2 regions of the Rhodococcus sp. IEGM 1318 genome follow, and region 1 is predicted to be linked to the other one. Evidence: riboswitches for the same ligand, from Rfam matches in the RefSeq annotation. Region 1 holds a riboswitch; the other holds the start of a gene.
The links. Region 1 has a riboswitch for cyclic di-AMP ahead of R4P65_RS26565 (transglycosylase family protein). Riboswitches for the same ligand answer to the same signal wherever they lie in the genome.
Positions count from the first base shown of each region.

Region 1 (7,148 bases):
TGGACTACGCACGCGCCCACGGCTGGGTCGATCGCGACAACAGGGTGCGAGCACACCGTGAATCACTCTGACTCTGCGTTCACCATTGTGGAGCCGTTTGTCGAGCCCGTGCGAAGCTCGTTCGTATGACCGACTCCCGGCAGAACCGTCAAGGCGACGCGACGCGTCTGCGTTTGCTCAAAACTGCTGAACGGCTTTTCGCGACAGAGGGATTGGATGCAGTTTCGCTGCGCTCGGTCAACGCCGCGGCCGGTCTCGGGCCGTCATCAGTCCACTACCATTTCGGAACCAAGGACGATCTGGTCGCCGCGGTGCTGTTGGACATGGGAACGTCGGTGCGAGATCAGATCAGCGCGAACGTGGACGCCCTCGCCGCCGACAAGACGCCGCCGACGGTCGAGGCGCTGGTACGGGCCGTCACTGCGCCCTACAAGACAATGCTCCTTCGCCATCGCACGCGGGGAATGCGATGGATCAGAATCGTCACGCAGATCTCGCAGCCGCAGATGTCGCGACCGGGCCATCCAGCCCTCGAAGCGACCGAGCTGCACCTGCGTGATCATCTTCTCGAACAGGTCCGTCGTACCTTTCCTGCTACCGATCCGGAAAGGCTCGAGACTCGCTGGGCGATTGCCTTGATGGGCTTCCTCCAGGCGCTGAGCCGGGCGGACGATTGGAGCGGAAGTGGCAAGCCGCTCGCGCCGGAGCGGCTTGCCGACTTCTACGAGGACCAGGTCGTCTTTCTGGTGGGTGGTGTGCGGCAGTTATTGGGGTGAGCGCCTAATCGATGCGCCTCCTATTTCTGTGCGACCACTGACTTCCGCATTTCCATTACATGAGTAATAGCTTCGGAAATTCCGGACCGATAACCGATATTCTTTTCGGAATCACCCGGAGTGGAATCAAGCTCCGATTCGAGTCTCGTTTGAATACGGTCCAGGGTGTGGATTGTTCTTTTCACGATGGTTGATTCTCTTTCTGCGGTAAATCCGATAGAAGTATTCCGGATTGCCGAGCGTGTTCGTCGAGGACGCAGAGTGAAGCGAGAGTCATGCCCGCTGCGTAGCCGCGCGAGCGTGCGTCAGTTCCTCGATTGCGCGACTTGAACAGGTTGAATGTTTCGTGCAGGTGCACGAGGGTGTCGGTGGAGGTAGGCATTGGTCAGCTTCGCAGTCAGCTCGTCTTCCTCTGGACTTTGCTGTCAGCTCCGCTTCCGCTTACGGATGAACTCGGAAGACTCCGCAGTTTTCGCCCGCTTTTCCGCGCGGCGTTCCTTGATCGACTGGGCGGGTTTCTTCATGTTCTTACCCGGCGCCTTGTCAGCCATTGTCGCTCCTCATTTTTCGAAGTGGCAATCACAAACTGACCTCGACCATACTTCATTTACAGAAAAATGCCAGTTGCTTCTTTTTTGCTACTTTTTTCCGGAGTCGACGGGGCTGACGGAAGTAATGCGGTGCAACGTGAAACGGCGAACCGCGCCGCTTGCCGGGTCGAAGGCGTCCAGCTGTCCGCCGCCCACGCTGACGGGGTCGACGATGCGATGCGTCGCGACCCCCTGAGCGTCGACGTAGCCGATGTTGACGCTGGAATTGTCTCGTGCCGCCGTGGCCAGCAAGGCGATGGTGGCAGCGTTGTTCTCGCGCGAACCGTCCGTTCGAACGCCGCCACGGCCGGGGGCGGAAGCGCGGTCGCCCGCACGCATCGTGCGTACCAACGACGCCAGCTGATCCGCCGACGGGCTCGCAGGCATTCTCGACGCCGGTCGGCTGCGACGGTTCGGTACGCGAGCCCCGCGTGGGCGAAGATCGACCAGCGTTCCCGAGGAGTCTTCGCCGGCCGGCGCAAATCCGGCTGCGCGCAATTCGGCCAGGACCTCGCGTAGCGGGGCTTGGGAGATCGCGACCGTGGGAGCCAACGCGCGCAATGCCAGGGACTCGGCCACCGCCGATGCGAGTACCTCCGCCAACAGTGATGCGTCCTCGCACCGGATGAACGACGCTGCGACCCCGGCGCGCAGTCGTCCGTGCCGACGCGCAACATCGTCAATCAGATACGAAAGCGATTGGGGGACAGGTGTCTTCGATTTCGAGGCGAACATGGCATGCAGTTCGGTGGCCGTCAGACCGGCGTCGAGAGCACGACGCACACTGTCCTCGCTGATGCGGTACATGGAGGCCGATCCTGCCGACTCGATGTCCGCGACCAGGCTCACCTGCTCGAGCAGATCCGGTACGAGCGGGCCGGGCGCAACCAAAGTCAGATCTGCCTGGACCAGGATGTAGTCGATCGGGTCGGGTAGCGCGGACTGCATTTCGGCTTCGGCGTCCCCGCCGTGTAGCAATGCTCGTCCCGGTGACGACAAAGCGCCGCGGGCTACCAGTCCGAGTGCGGCGGCCTCGTCCAGAGTCCGCTCGATCGCGAAGGTCCGTAGGCGTCCGCTCCACCGCGGACGTCGCCACGCCAACAGCCGACTGACCTCGACGGCCGACGCAGTCTGACCACTGTCGAGTTCGGCTAGCAGCCCCAGAATGGCCTGACGATCTCGCGGTGCCGCCGGTGCCCGGCCCTCCTCGGACAGTGCCGCGATCGGCTTGTCGGTGGAATCGCGCAGCCCGATCATCCACGGAACACGCGGTACATCGACCCAGGCGGACGCCAGGACCTCCCACCGTCGCGCTGTGGACGCGTTCAGCCAGCCGTCGACGGCGAGTGTGGGCGTCCAGTATTCGTCCGCGTTGTCCGAGATCGGCGCCGGGTCGGGCGTTCCGCTCGCGATGAGTCCGGCTGCGGAGAGTAATTCGACAAGCAGGCTCACACGCGCTTCGTCGAGATCGGCAGTTTTGGCTACACGTCGTAGTTCTCGAACGCCGAGTCCACCGGCTCGCAGGGCGGGGGCCGGTGCTACTCCCAGAACTGCGATCACGTTCTCGCATTGGCGTACCAACTCGAGCGCCTCGCCGGCTGCTGCGGCGTTCACGTCCGCCGGTTTGAGTTTGTCGCCCCCGATGACCGGTGCGGTCAGTGTCGTCGGATCGAAAACCGGCTCGCCGCGGATGGCCTGACGAACCGTCGCCGGGAGTTCGACGGTTTGCTCGTCGAGCCACCGCAACAGGCCGGCTGCCAGCAGTCGCTGAACCGGGCGCTCGGGCGGCGTTCCAGGGGCAGCGTCGCGGGTGCGGCCGATCGGGCTGGAGTTGGCAAGAGTCTCGAGGAGATCCCGTTCTCGGGTGTCCAGAGCGTCGAGGGCCGCCGAGATCTCGGTCTCGGACATCGCCTCGGCAGGTTCGAGGGCACGACCCACACGCCAGGGAATCATCCCGATGACTGCCGGGACGACGCTGATGGGATCGACACCCCAGATGAGGGCGGACTCGCGCATCTTCGACAGCGACTTGTCGACGGCCTTCTTGGTGACCTTGCCCTTGCCGGTAAGTGCGCGGTCGGCGATTGCACTGTTGAGTTCCGCCCGAGTCATCGGAGTTTCCTCAGCGCCACCGAGTGCCAACAATTCGAGAAGACCGAAATCGAGGGTGTCGAGCTCGTCGGCCGCTCGGCTGACCGACGCGCGTTGCTGCGCCCGACCGCTGAGAACCACCATCGTGCTCGGCGGTGGCACGGCCAGATCGGGGCGCAGACGCAGCAACTCCGTCAACTCGGCGTCACTGCGCGCCGAGAGCCAATCGGTCAGACTTTCGGCTGCGGAACTGCCCGCCGGGGTGCCACGTGTTTCGGTCATCAGGTATCAGATTAGAGACCTGGTCTGTACGGCGTAACGGCGTCCTGTCAAAATGACTTCGTGGCCAACAATTCGAAGCAACACTATGTAGATCCAGGATGGCCGGAAACTGCAGACGGAGATCACGCAGTGACCGAATTGTCATCGACCCGTGCAGGTGGACTTTCACCCTTCGGCGAGGACACCACTTTTCCGGTTCCGGTGGAGTCACTCCCTTACGTACACCCGCACACAGTCATCAACCGATAACAACTCGACAAGAAGAAGGCCCGCACCGATTCGGTGCGGGCCTTCTCTAGTTCGAGCGTCCGAGCGGACAGTCTTGCCGGTGTTACTTGAGGAACGTCTTCGCGGTGTCTGCGGCTGCGAGGATCTGCGGGTCGACCGGGATGCCGTTGGCCTTGGCGAACGCGATTGCCTGATCGATGGCGTCGGCAACCGGGTGCGCAACGGTCTGAGCGACCTGCTGAGCCGGAGCCGGAGCTGCCTGAGGAGCCGTGGTGGCTGGAGCGGAACGCTCGGTGGCGCCGCTGCTCAGTCCGAGGCTGGAGGAGCAGGAGGGCCATGCGCCCCAACCCTGGTTTGCAAGAACACGCTCGGCAACAACGATCTGCTGCTCGCGAGAGGCCTGGTTTGCGGTGGCTGCATACTGTCCGCCGCCGTGTGCGTTCCACGTGCTGGGGGAGAACTGCAATCCGCCCTGGTAACCGTTGCCGGTGTTGATGGCCCAGTTTCCGCCGGCCTCACACTGGGCGAGACGATCCCAGTCGGAGTCGGGGGCAGCGTTTGCGGTTCCGGTGGCTGCAATTCCTGCTACGCCCATGATGGCGCCGGTGACGGCGACCTTGGCGACAGTGCGGCCGGTGGTGGTGGGCTTGCGATGGCGTCCGCTCATGATGGTCGAAATCCTCTCCACACGCGCCTGCGAGGTCAGCTGTCGGGTTCGGGCTGAGAGGTCGCCCGGCCTCGCCTTTCCTGGCTGGAAAGGGTCTGGCTTCACCCCAAGATTCGGTCTTGCGATCGAACCGGTGTCCACTGGAGAACTTTTCTGTTCTCACAGAGGACTTTGGGTCCCCCGTCCTCGTCCCTGGAATGCTCTGTCGGAAGTCCGGTACCCGCGGGACAAGGCTTGGCGCGGCGGGCCGGAGGTGGCCGAGTTTCCCGGCCGAAAACGACGGTAACGGCTCGAGTCGCTCGTGTCACCATTTGATAACGCGGCGTGGCGAAAGACGTACAACGCGTCACACAAAGCGCAGGAGACTCTTCCCAGGTAGGTGGGGGTGCTTCAGTGAATGTCCGGTTGTGTCCGTTCTGTTATCCATCCGTAATGTGATCAAGGTCACATCGTTACAGGGATGGATTCGACGGCTATGCGTAATTGACGCGGTCCACGTCGACAATCTCCTTGCCGAGCGGCATCAGCGAGATCGGAATCATCTTCAGGTTCGCGACCGCGAGCGGAATTCCGATGATCGTGATTGCCATCGCGACGGCGGTGACGATGTGTCCGATCGCCAACCAGATGCCGGCGATGATCACCCAGATGACGTTGCCGATCATCGAACCGACACCGGCGGTCGGCTTGTCGACGACGGTCTTACCGAACGGCCACAGTGCGTAGATGCCGATGCGGAACGCTGCGATTCCGAAGGGAATCGTGATGATGAGGATGCAGCAGATGATGCCTGCGGCGAAGTAACCCAATGCCAGCCAGAAGCCGCCGAACACCAGCCAGATCACGTTCAGGAGGATTCTCATGGTCAGTGACCTTTCGGTTGGAGGCGGGAGAGATCAGCGCACGCGTCGACCGGATCTCAGCGTGTAGACGATCGCGAGCAGGAAGCCGATCGGGCATGCGAGTGCGACGAGATACAAGGCCAGGCCGGGCGGAGTGTCGCTGAAGATGTGGACCGCGAAGATGGCCACGATCGCCAGGAATCCGACGATGAACAGTGCCATCGCCGTACGGAACAGACCGTTTCCGGTGCCGGAAGTGCGCGGGTTCGGTTGAGGGTCCACACCTACGAGGATAGTGCCTGTAAACCTGGGTGCCGACCCGGGTTCGTCACAGGTAGACTGTTAACAGACTGCGCGCCCCGCTGAAGCAAGTGTGGGGCGCGTTCTTTTGCATTCTTCCACCGGAAGCGATGCGAGCAAGGCCATGAGGCTCTTTCGAGAGCCTCCCGAGCACATTGGGGCAGATGCCCCAGTCGAGTGATGAGCAGGTGAACGCGGTGCCGACCGGCAAGGTGAAGTGGTACGACGTCGAAAAGGGTTTCGGCTTTCTGTCGCAGGAAGAGGGCGAGGACGTCTACGTCCGTGCTTCCGCTCTCCCCGAGGGCGTCGAGGGCTTGAAGGCCGGCCAGCGCGTCGAGTTCGGCATGGCTGCAGGTCGCCGCGGTCCGCAGGCGCTGAGCCTGAAGGTGCTCGAGCCGGCGCCGTCATTGCGCGGCGCTACGGCGACGCGTCGTGAGCCCGTCGAGCGTAAGCACACCCCTGACCAGCTGCACGGCATGGTCGAGGACATGATCACGTTGCTCGAGGCGAAGGTCCAGCCGGATCTGCGCAACGGCAAGTACCCGGACCGCAAGACCGCTCAGCGGATCTCCGAGGTCGTCCGGGCTGTCGCGCGCGAGCTCGACACCTGATCGCTTCGACACGAGCTGCCGTACACAGCTGCTGACAAAATGCCCTGCACACCAATCGGTGTACAGGGCATTTTCATGGTCCGGGGATCAGGCGGTCTTGATCGACCAGATCAGCAGTCCCTGCTCGCTTCCCTCACCGACGGCGAGGTGGATTTCGACGCCGACGAGTTGTTTGACGGGATCGCTCGAAGATTCGACCGTCACTGCCAGGGCCTCGCCGGGCTCGAAGACTCGGGGTTCGCCGGTCTGGTTGCCGTCGGCATCCTCGTAGACCGCCAGCAGGGCCCACTGCGCATCGGAGACGTCCGTCGACAACGACAGCTGCAACGGATAGCCCGCGGGAACGTCGAGTGCGTAGATGTCGCCCACCTGGGCGCACTGGGACAGATCGATGGTGCAGAACCCGGCAGGGTTGGTCTCGATCGTCTTGCCGTGTGCGTATGCAGTGATGACCGGCAGCTTGTCGGGGTCGTCGTTGATGTTCTTGATGATCACGAAAAGAACGGAGACGTAAGCAACCAGTGCCACCACCATCAGGACACTGATCGCTGCCACGATCTTCTTTGTTCTCGAGCGCATCATCACTGCGGAGTACTTCCTTGTCCTCGGTTGGATTTACCGGTGTAAATCACTTCGGTCACTTCTTGTTCGGCCAGATCGGGTCGCTTCCCGCCGAGGCCGGGCAGGAGGCTGTTTCCTCGGTAGCTCAGGAAGGTCTGTAGTAGCCCGATCGTCAGGAACACCGATACAACAGTGAACCC
Region 1 is NZ_JAWLSC010000013.1:150,485-157,632, forward strand. It holds gene R4P65_RS26540 (hypothetical protein) at 1-71, shown strand, start outside; gene R4P65_RS26545 (TetR/AcrR family transcriptional regulator) at 126-776, shown strand; gene R4P65_RS26550 (hypothetical protein) at 1,202-1,327, opposite strand; gene R4P65_RS26555 (helicase-associated domain-containing protein) at 1,415-3,739, opposite strand; gene R4P65_RS26560 (hypothetical protein) at 3,800-3,988, shown strand; gene R4P65_RS26565 (transglycosylase family protein) at 4,071-4,634, opposite strand; cyclic di-AMP (ydaO/yuaA leader) riboswitch at 4,643-4,863, opposite strand; gene R4P65_RS26570 (YccF domain-containing protein) at 5,108-5,497, opposite strand; gene R4P65_RS26575 (hypothetical protein) at 5,531-5,758, opposite strand; gene R4P65_RS26580 (cold-shock protein) at 5,974-6,387, shown strand; gene R4P65_RS26585 (DUF2771 domain-containing protein) at 6,475-6,942, opposite strand; gene R4P65_RS26590 (MFS transporter) at 6,969-7,148, opposite strand, start outside.

Region 2 (7,148 bases), on a different contig from region 1:
GCCGCGCGTCTCCGAACCGGTGAAGTAGTTACGGACGCGGCGTCGAAGGTCGGTAGCAGTTCCTATATAGAGGGCTTCGTCCGAAGGACCTCGGAAAAGGTAGACACCGGGGCTTCGCGGCAGGTTTGCGGCGAAGGACCGTTTGGCCCGCTGATGCGAGGAGATGTTGGGCAGGTAGTCGACGAGTTCGCTGTAACTGTGGACGCCCTGGTTTCCGACCCTGTCGATCAACCCGTGGAGGACATCGACCGTCGCACGCGCGTCGTCGAGCGCGCGGTGCGTCGGCTGGGTGGTCACTTGAAACAGATGGGCAAGTGCGGAGAGCTTCACCGAAGGTGCTTCGTCGCGTGTGAGTACCCGTCGGGCGAGTTTGACGGTGCACAGGACTCGGAACGCCGGCCACGGGCGTGCGCTGCGTGACGCCGCTGCTTTGAGGAAGCCGATGTCGAACGGCGCGTTGTGTGCCACCAGCACCGCGCCCTCGGCGAATTCGAGAAATGCAGGCAGGACACGTTCGATGGGAGGTGCGCCGATCAGCATCGCCGTGGTGATTCCGGTCAGCTCGACGATGTACGGCGGAATCGACCGGCCGGGATCGACGAGTGTTGCCATTTCGCCGAGTACCTCTCCGCCCCGGATCTTGACGGCGCCGATCTCGGTGATGGAGTCCTGGTCGGCGCTTCCGCCTGTGGTCTCGAGGTCGACGACGACAAACGTTGTCTCGCTCAGCGGTGTGTCCAGCTCGTCGAAGCTCAGTTGCCGCCCGACGTCGAATTTCTCCCCGTCGGAAAACGGGGGCGGAGACGGAAATTCTCGGGCCGAGGCGGGACTCACATCGCAGACAGTAGAAGGACCCCCCGACAGGAATGGGTGAGTGCTGACGCGGAATCCGGCTCACTCCGACTTCCATTGAGAAAGCAGTGGATCGACCCCCGACAAAAGTATGAGAGACGAGGATCACACTTGCGGCGGGAACTCGCGAATGCGGCCCCGTGCCTACTTGCCGGTAGGGCGATTCGTGAGGTTGTTGCTACGACGATCAGCCGCCGAAAATGCTCGTTTGATCGAAACAGGTTCTAGTATCAAGTAATCGGCGTTGAACTGCATGGAAGATCGGATTGTCGGGTTTGGTGACCCTTGTCAGTGGGTAACAAGCGCAGGTTTGCGGGCCAGGTGAGCCTCGCCGAACAGACCTGTCGTTATCTCTTCGTGACCCGTTGGGAGTATCGCGGGCGCGGCAGCACGATTTCCGGCGAATCGGGCGCGATTGTCACGAAGCGGTCGACATCGTCGCGATCATTTCGTAACCTTCCTGAGACCTAACGAAGTCTTGCCGGACCAAACAGGACCGGCATCGTCAGGAACCGCCTAATCGGGATCTCCGCGAGGAACCCGAACCGGGAACCCAAGTTTCCACTGGGGTGAATCCCGCCTGGGGTGCAGCACGCTCGATCGCTGCAGACCACGCGGGTAGGGCTGATCTTCCCAGCCCGAACCCGTCAGCTAACTCGGTCGGCGGATGAATGGAAGAAATGGAGCACCCCTTAAGTGGCGTCACAGAGTTTCAAGCGTTCAGCGCAGTTGGCAGTAGCCGGCGCGCTCGCAGTCGGTGCATTTGCTGCAACCGCTGCACCTGCCTCGGCAGACCCCATCACGATCCCCGGCGTCGGCACCTTCGAGGTTCCGGGCGTTTCTATTCCTCAGTTGCCGGTCGTCCCGGGCATCACCGACATCGCACCGGCCGCACCGGCCGCTCCCATCTCCAGTGTCGGTGAGCAGGCAGTTCGCGCCGCAGAGAGCAAGCTGGGCTCCCCGTACGTGTACGGCGCATCGGGCCCGGACGCATTCGACTGCTCCGGTCTGGTCCAGTGGGCATACAAGCAGGCCGGCCTGAACCTGCCTCGCACGAGCTACGATCAGGCTGCAGCCGGCGTTGCCGTTGCACAGTCCGATCTTCAGGTCGGCGACGTGATCTCCTTCTACGGCGGATCGCACTCGGGCATCTACGCCGGCAACGGCAATGTCATCCACGCGTCGACCGCTGGTCAGCCCGTGAAGCTCGCACCGGTCTCTTCGATGCCGTACGACGGCGCTCGTCGTTACTGATTTCTGATCACGCTCGACGGCTGTCTCCGGTAGGCAGTCGGAACGATCCGCCGCTGCAAGGCGGCGGAGCTCGGGGGAGCTCCGGATCTTCGAATGTGGGCCTCGAATCTTCTGATTCGAGGCCCACATTCTTTGTTTCTCGACAATCCGCCAGTACTTCACCCCGACACGCCTACCGGCGAGTAGACACAAACGTATGCCGTTCCGTAACCTTACCGAGACATTGCGCGGCCGAGGCAGGTACTGTGAATAGTTGACAGCCAGCTAACAGATCGTCGACCGATCCCGGTCGACGTCGCTTCATCGAGACGGAGAGTTGCATTCCGTGGTTTCATCGAAAAACAACAGTCGAGTACGCGCCGCATTGACAGTGGGAGTGCTGGCGTTCGGACTCGTCGCAGGGCCTTCGATGCAGGCCGGTGCCGACCCCGTCATCACCAACCCCACCGAGGCGCTCGACAAGCTGGGTGAACTCTCCCGGGTATCCGAGCAGACCAACGAAGCGCTGCACAACGCACAGATCGACCTCGACGCGAAGCTGGCGGTCGCGAATGATGCGGACGCGCGTTCGGCAGCCGATCAGGGTCTTCTCGACGCGGCTTCGGCACGTGTCGCCGAGTTCGCTCCGGCGGTAAACCGTATTGCCACAGCGAATTACCAGGGTGCGCGAACCAATCGCCTCTTTGCGTTGATGGTGAGCGACTCGCCGCAGCAGTTGCTCGATCAGATGTCCGCGCTCGACGTGATTTCCAACGACGCGGCGGTACAGGTCTCACAGTTCAACCAGGCCACTGCCGATGCGCGTGCTGCCTCGGAAGCGTCGAAGCGATCGGCCGAAGATGCTCGAACCGCCGCCGATCAAGCCCGTGCACTCAGTGACGACTTGCAGCGCAAGCAGAGTGAACTGCAGACGCAGATCGCCGATGTGACCAAGGCATTCCAGAACCTCACCGATGCCGAGCGTAACCAACTGAGCGGTACGCCATTCCCGCCGGACGTCGATCTCAGCAAAATTCTAGCTAACTTGACCCCGGGGTCCGGCGCCGCAGCGCTCCAGGCAGGCCTGACCCGTATCGGTGATCCGTACGTCTGGGGCGCAACCGGCCCGAACGAGTTCGACTGCTCAGGTCTGGTGGTCTGGGCCTACAAGCAGATCGGGAAGTCTCTGCCCCGTTCGAGCCAAGCGCAGGCACAGGGCGGTGTTCCGGTCTCGAGGGACCAACTACAGCCCGGTGACGTTGTGACTTTCTACAGCGACAACTCGCATGTCGGTATCTACGCCGGCGACGGGAACATTCTGCATGCGTCGACGTTCGGCGTACCGGTGAAGGTTCAGTCGATGGCAGGCATGGAGTTTTCCACTGCGCGTCGTTACTGACGGCTTGCTGCGTCCGGGCGACGTGTGGCCAGCCGCCGTGAAGCGTCGAGTCGAGTTCTCCTACACTCGGCACCGTGCCGACTGAACCGATGACGACGCCCGACGTCGGCGCAGATCAAAAACGCCGTTGGGAGTACCCGGCTCTCGTGGCGCTCGGTGTTGCCGTGGTGCTCGTTCTCGGTTTGACGATCTTCCTGACGAACAGGTCCGATTCCGACGAAAATGCAGCCAGCGAGCAGGATGCCGAACGAACCGCTCAGGTACAGGCCTTTCTCGATGCCTGGGCTGCGGCGCAGATGTCCGACGATCCGTCAGGGCTGGCGAAGTTCGTCGACGATGCTGCCGCACCCGGTGTGCTCGAAGCGGAGATTCGACGAGCCACTGCAGCGGGAGCGCTCGACTTCTCCGACTGGGGATACGAGATTCCCGGCGGCGGCCTGACTCCGGCGCCGCGAACCGGTGCGCCGGACGGAGACGTCGAAGTATGGAATGCGCAAGTCCTGTTGCGGTACGCCCTCGACGGCGTCGACGCGTTGCCCACTCGCAAGGGCGTGTCCATGACGCTCGCGAAACGCGGTGATCAGTGGTCGGTTCTTGCTGACGGCGCGATCGTCGGACTGGACGGAGCCCGAACGACGGGCGAATCCTGGAACGGCCCTTGGGACTTCGGCCCGCTGGCCGTCGCCGAAAATTCTGCGGGTAATGCGCTGGTGATCGGGCATCCGGGTCAGCAGGCGTTTGTTGATGCCTTGGCGTCCGATGTGGACTCGGCCATCGAGAACACGACGCAATTGTGGGGTCCATGGTGGTCCGAGCGAGCGGTGCTCATGGTGGCTGGATCGGCGGAGGAATTCACCGCACTGGTCGGCTCCCATCACGACGGCGCTTCGATTGCCGCAGTTTCGGTCGCGGATGCGACGGCGGACGGGTCTTCCGACGTGAGCGGCCAGCGGGTGGTTTTCTCGCCTGCCGCGGCTTCGAGGTTGACCGACATCACCAGGCGAACGGTGTTGCGCCACGAACTCATGCACATAGCCGCCCGATCGAAAACCCGCGACGGGTCACCGATGTGGGTGTTGGAAGGGTTCGCCGAATACGCGGGAAACCGCGGATCCTCGCGGGCCTGGGGCGAGATCGCACCGACTCTGGCAGCAGCGGTACGCGCCGGCGATACTCCTACTGAGTTTCCGGACGACACGCAGTTCGGCGGTGTACCGGTCGTGAGTTCACTGGCGTACGAATCGGCTTGGTCGATCAACGCGTACATCGCTGATCGATTCGGAGAGGCCAAGCTGACCGACCTCTTTCGGGCCCTGGCCTCCGGAAAGATGACGGCTGAAGACCTCGACTCGCGGATCCGAGCGGTTCTCGGCGTCGGAACCGAGGACCTACGAACCGGATGGGTCGACTGGACCAACAGCCATCTGGGCTGAGCAGTCAGCGGTTCGGTCGTTCGCAGCTGGGTCGTTCGTAAACTGCGCGGTGACCTTGTCGCGTCTCGACGCACCGAGTGCCTTACGGTGGACGGATGCGCCGGACCCTCTTGGTGACCAATGATTTTCCTCCTCGCCCCGGAGGTATCCAGTCTTATCTCCACACGTTCGCAGGGCATCTGCCGGCGGACAAGTTGGTGGTGTACGCGCCGCGGTGGCGGGGCGACTCGCACAAGAAGTTCGACGCGGCACAGCCTTTCGAGGTCATTCGGCACCCGACGACGCTGATGCTGCCCTCGCCTTTTGTCGCTCGTCGGGCCGCGAAGTTGGTCAAGAAGCACGACTGTGAGTCGGTCTGGTTCGGTGCGGCGGCGCCGTTGGCGTTGTTGGCGCCGGTTGTTCGGCGCGCCGGAGCGAGCCGAGTGATCGCGAGTACCCACGGCCACGAGGTCGGATGGTCGATGATTCCCGGTGCGCGGCAATCGTTGCGCGTGATCGGCGATCACACGGATGCGGTGACGTTTGTCAGCAAATACACCCGTGGGCGGTTCTCGGCGGCTTTCGGCCCGCAAGCGGCGCTCGAGCACCTGCCGTCCGGAGTCGACACGTCGGTGTTCCACCCGGACTCGGTCGCCCGCGCAGAACTGCGTAAGCGATACGGGCTGGGAGAGCGGCCCACGATCCTGTGCCTGTCGCGGCTCGTGCCACGCAAGGGGCAGGACATGCTCACCAAGGCGCTGCCGACGATTCGAAAGAGCATCGACGGGGCGGTGCTGGTGATCGTCGGCGGTGGACCGTACGAGGACCACCTCCGTCAACTCGCGCGAAAGACCGGGATGGACGATCACGTCGTCTTCACCGGCACGGTGCCCGCCGCGGAGTTGTCGGCTCACCACACGATTGCCGACGTGTTTGCGATGCCGTGTCGTACCCGAGGCGCCGGCTTGGACGTCGAAGGATTGGGAATCGTCTACCTCGAAGCTTCGGCGACCGGCGTTCCGGTGATCGCCGGGCGCAGTGGTGGCGCTCCGGAAACGGTGCAGCAGAACAAGACCGGCCTCGTGGTCGACGGCACCTCTGTTCGCGACGTCGCCGAATCCGTGATCGAGGTGCTGTCCGATCGTGATCGAGCGGCCGCGATGGGAGCAGCCGGCCGGGCGTGGGTTGCCGAAGAATGGAAGTGGGACACGCTCGCTTCGAAGCTGCGCAATCTTCTCGGCTGAGCTACTGCGGACTGGAACGCGAACGGCCCGCACCGAATTCGGTGCGGGCCGTTCATGTCGGCAGAGGACTGATCGACGAAAGGCTACTTGGCGTAGATCTTTTCGATGTCGGCGGCAAAGCTCTCGTGCACGACGTTGCGCTTGAGCTTCATCGTGGGCGTGAGTTCGCCTGTGTCCTCGGAGAAGTCGACCGGAAGAATGCGGAACTTCTTGATTGCCTCGGCGTGTGAGACGAGCTTGTTGGCCTCGTCGATGGCGTCCTGGATTTCGCCGACCAGTTCGCCGTCCGAAACCAGGTCGGCAGCTGTGGTTCCTGCGGCCTTGTTGTTGCGCTCGTTCCAAGCGGGAAGAGCTTCGGCGTCGATGGTGATGAGGGCGCCGATGAAAGGCTTCTGGTCGCCGACCACGATGGCCTGGCTGATCAGCGGGTGGGCGCGAAGGGAATCTTCGAGCTGAGCAGGGGAGACGTTCTTGCCGCCCGCCGTGACGATGATTTCCTTCTTGCGGCCGGTGATGGTGATGTAGCCGTCCTTGTCGACGGTGCCGAGGTCGCCGGTGTGGAACCAGCCGTTCTCGATCGACTCGGCAGTCGCCTTCTCGTTGCGCCAGTAGCCGGTGAAGACGACCGGTCCCGAGAGGAGGATTTCGCCGTCTTCAGCGATGCGAACGGAGTTGCCGGCCAAAGGCTTTCCGACAGAGCCGACCTTCTGTGCGCCGATGGTGTTGACGGCGAACGCTGCGGTGGTCTCGGTCAGTCCGTAGCCCTCGTAGATCGTGACGCCGATACCGCGGAAGAAGTGGCCGAGTCGAGCGCCCAGAGGTGCACCACCGGAAATGGCCAGCTGGCACTGCCCGCCGAGTGCAGCGCGAAGCTTCGAGTACACGAGCTTGTCGAAGAGAGCGTGCTTGGCCTTGAGAACGATGCCGGCGCCGCCCTTGTCCTGCGCCTCGCTCCAGGCAACGGCGGTGTCTGCGGCCGCGTCGAAGATCTTTCCCTTGCCGTCGCCG
Region 2 is NZ_JAWLSC010000003.1:304,556-311,703, forward strand. It holds gene R4P65_RS09740 (DEDD exonuclease domain-containing protein) at 1-834, opposite strand, end outside; cyclic di-AMP (ydaO/yuaA leader) riboswitch at 1,356-1,534, shown strand; gene R4P65_RS09745 (C40 family peptidase) at 1,549-2,106, shown strand; gene R4P65_RS09750 (C40 family peptidase) at 2,432-3,484, shown strand; gene R4P65_RS09755 (peptidase MA family metallohydrolase) at 3,559-4,917, shown strand; gene R4P65_RS09760 (glycosyltransferase family 4 protein) at 5,013-6,140, shown strand; gene R4P65_RS09765 (long-chain fatty acid--CoA ligase) at 6,224-7,148, opposite strand, start outside.
Region 2: another riboswitch for cyclic di-AMP. It lies ahead of R4P65_RS09745 (C40 family peptidase); the one in region 1 lies ahead of R4P65_RS26565 (transglycosylase family protein).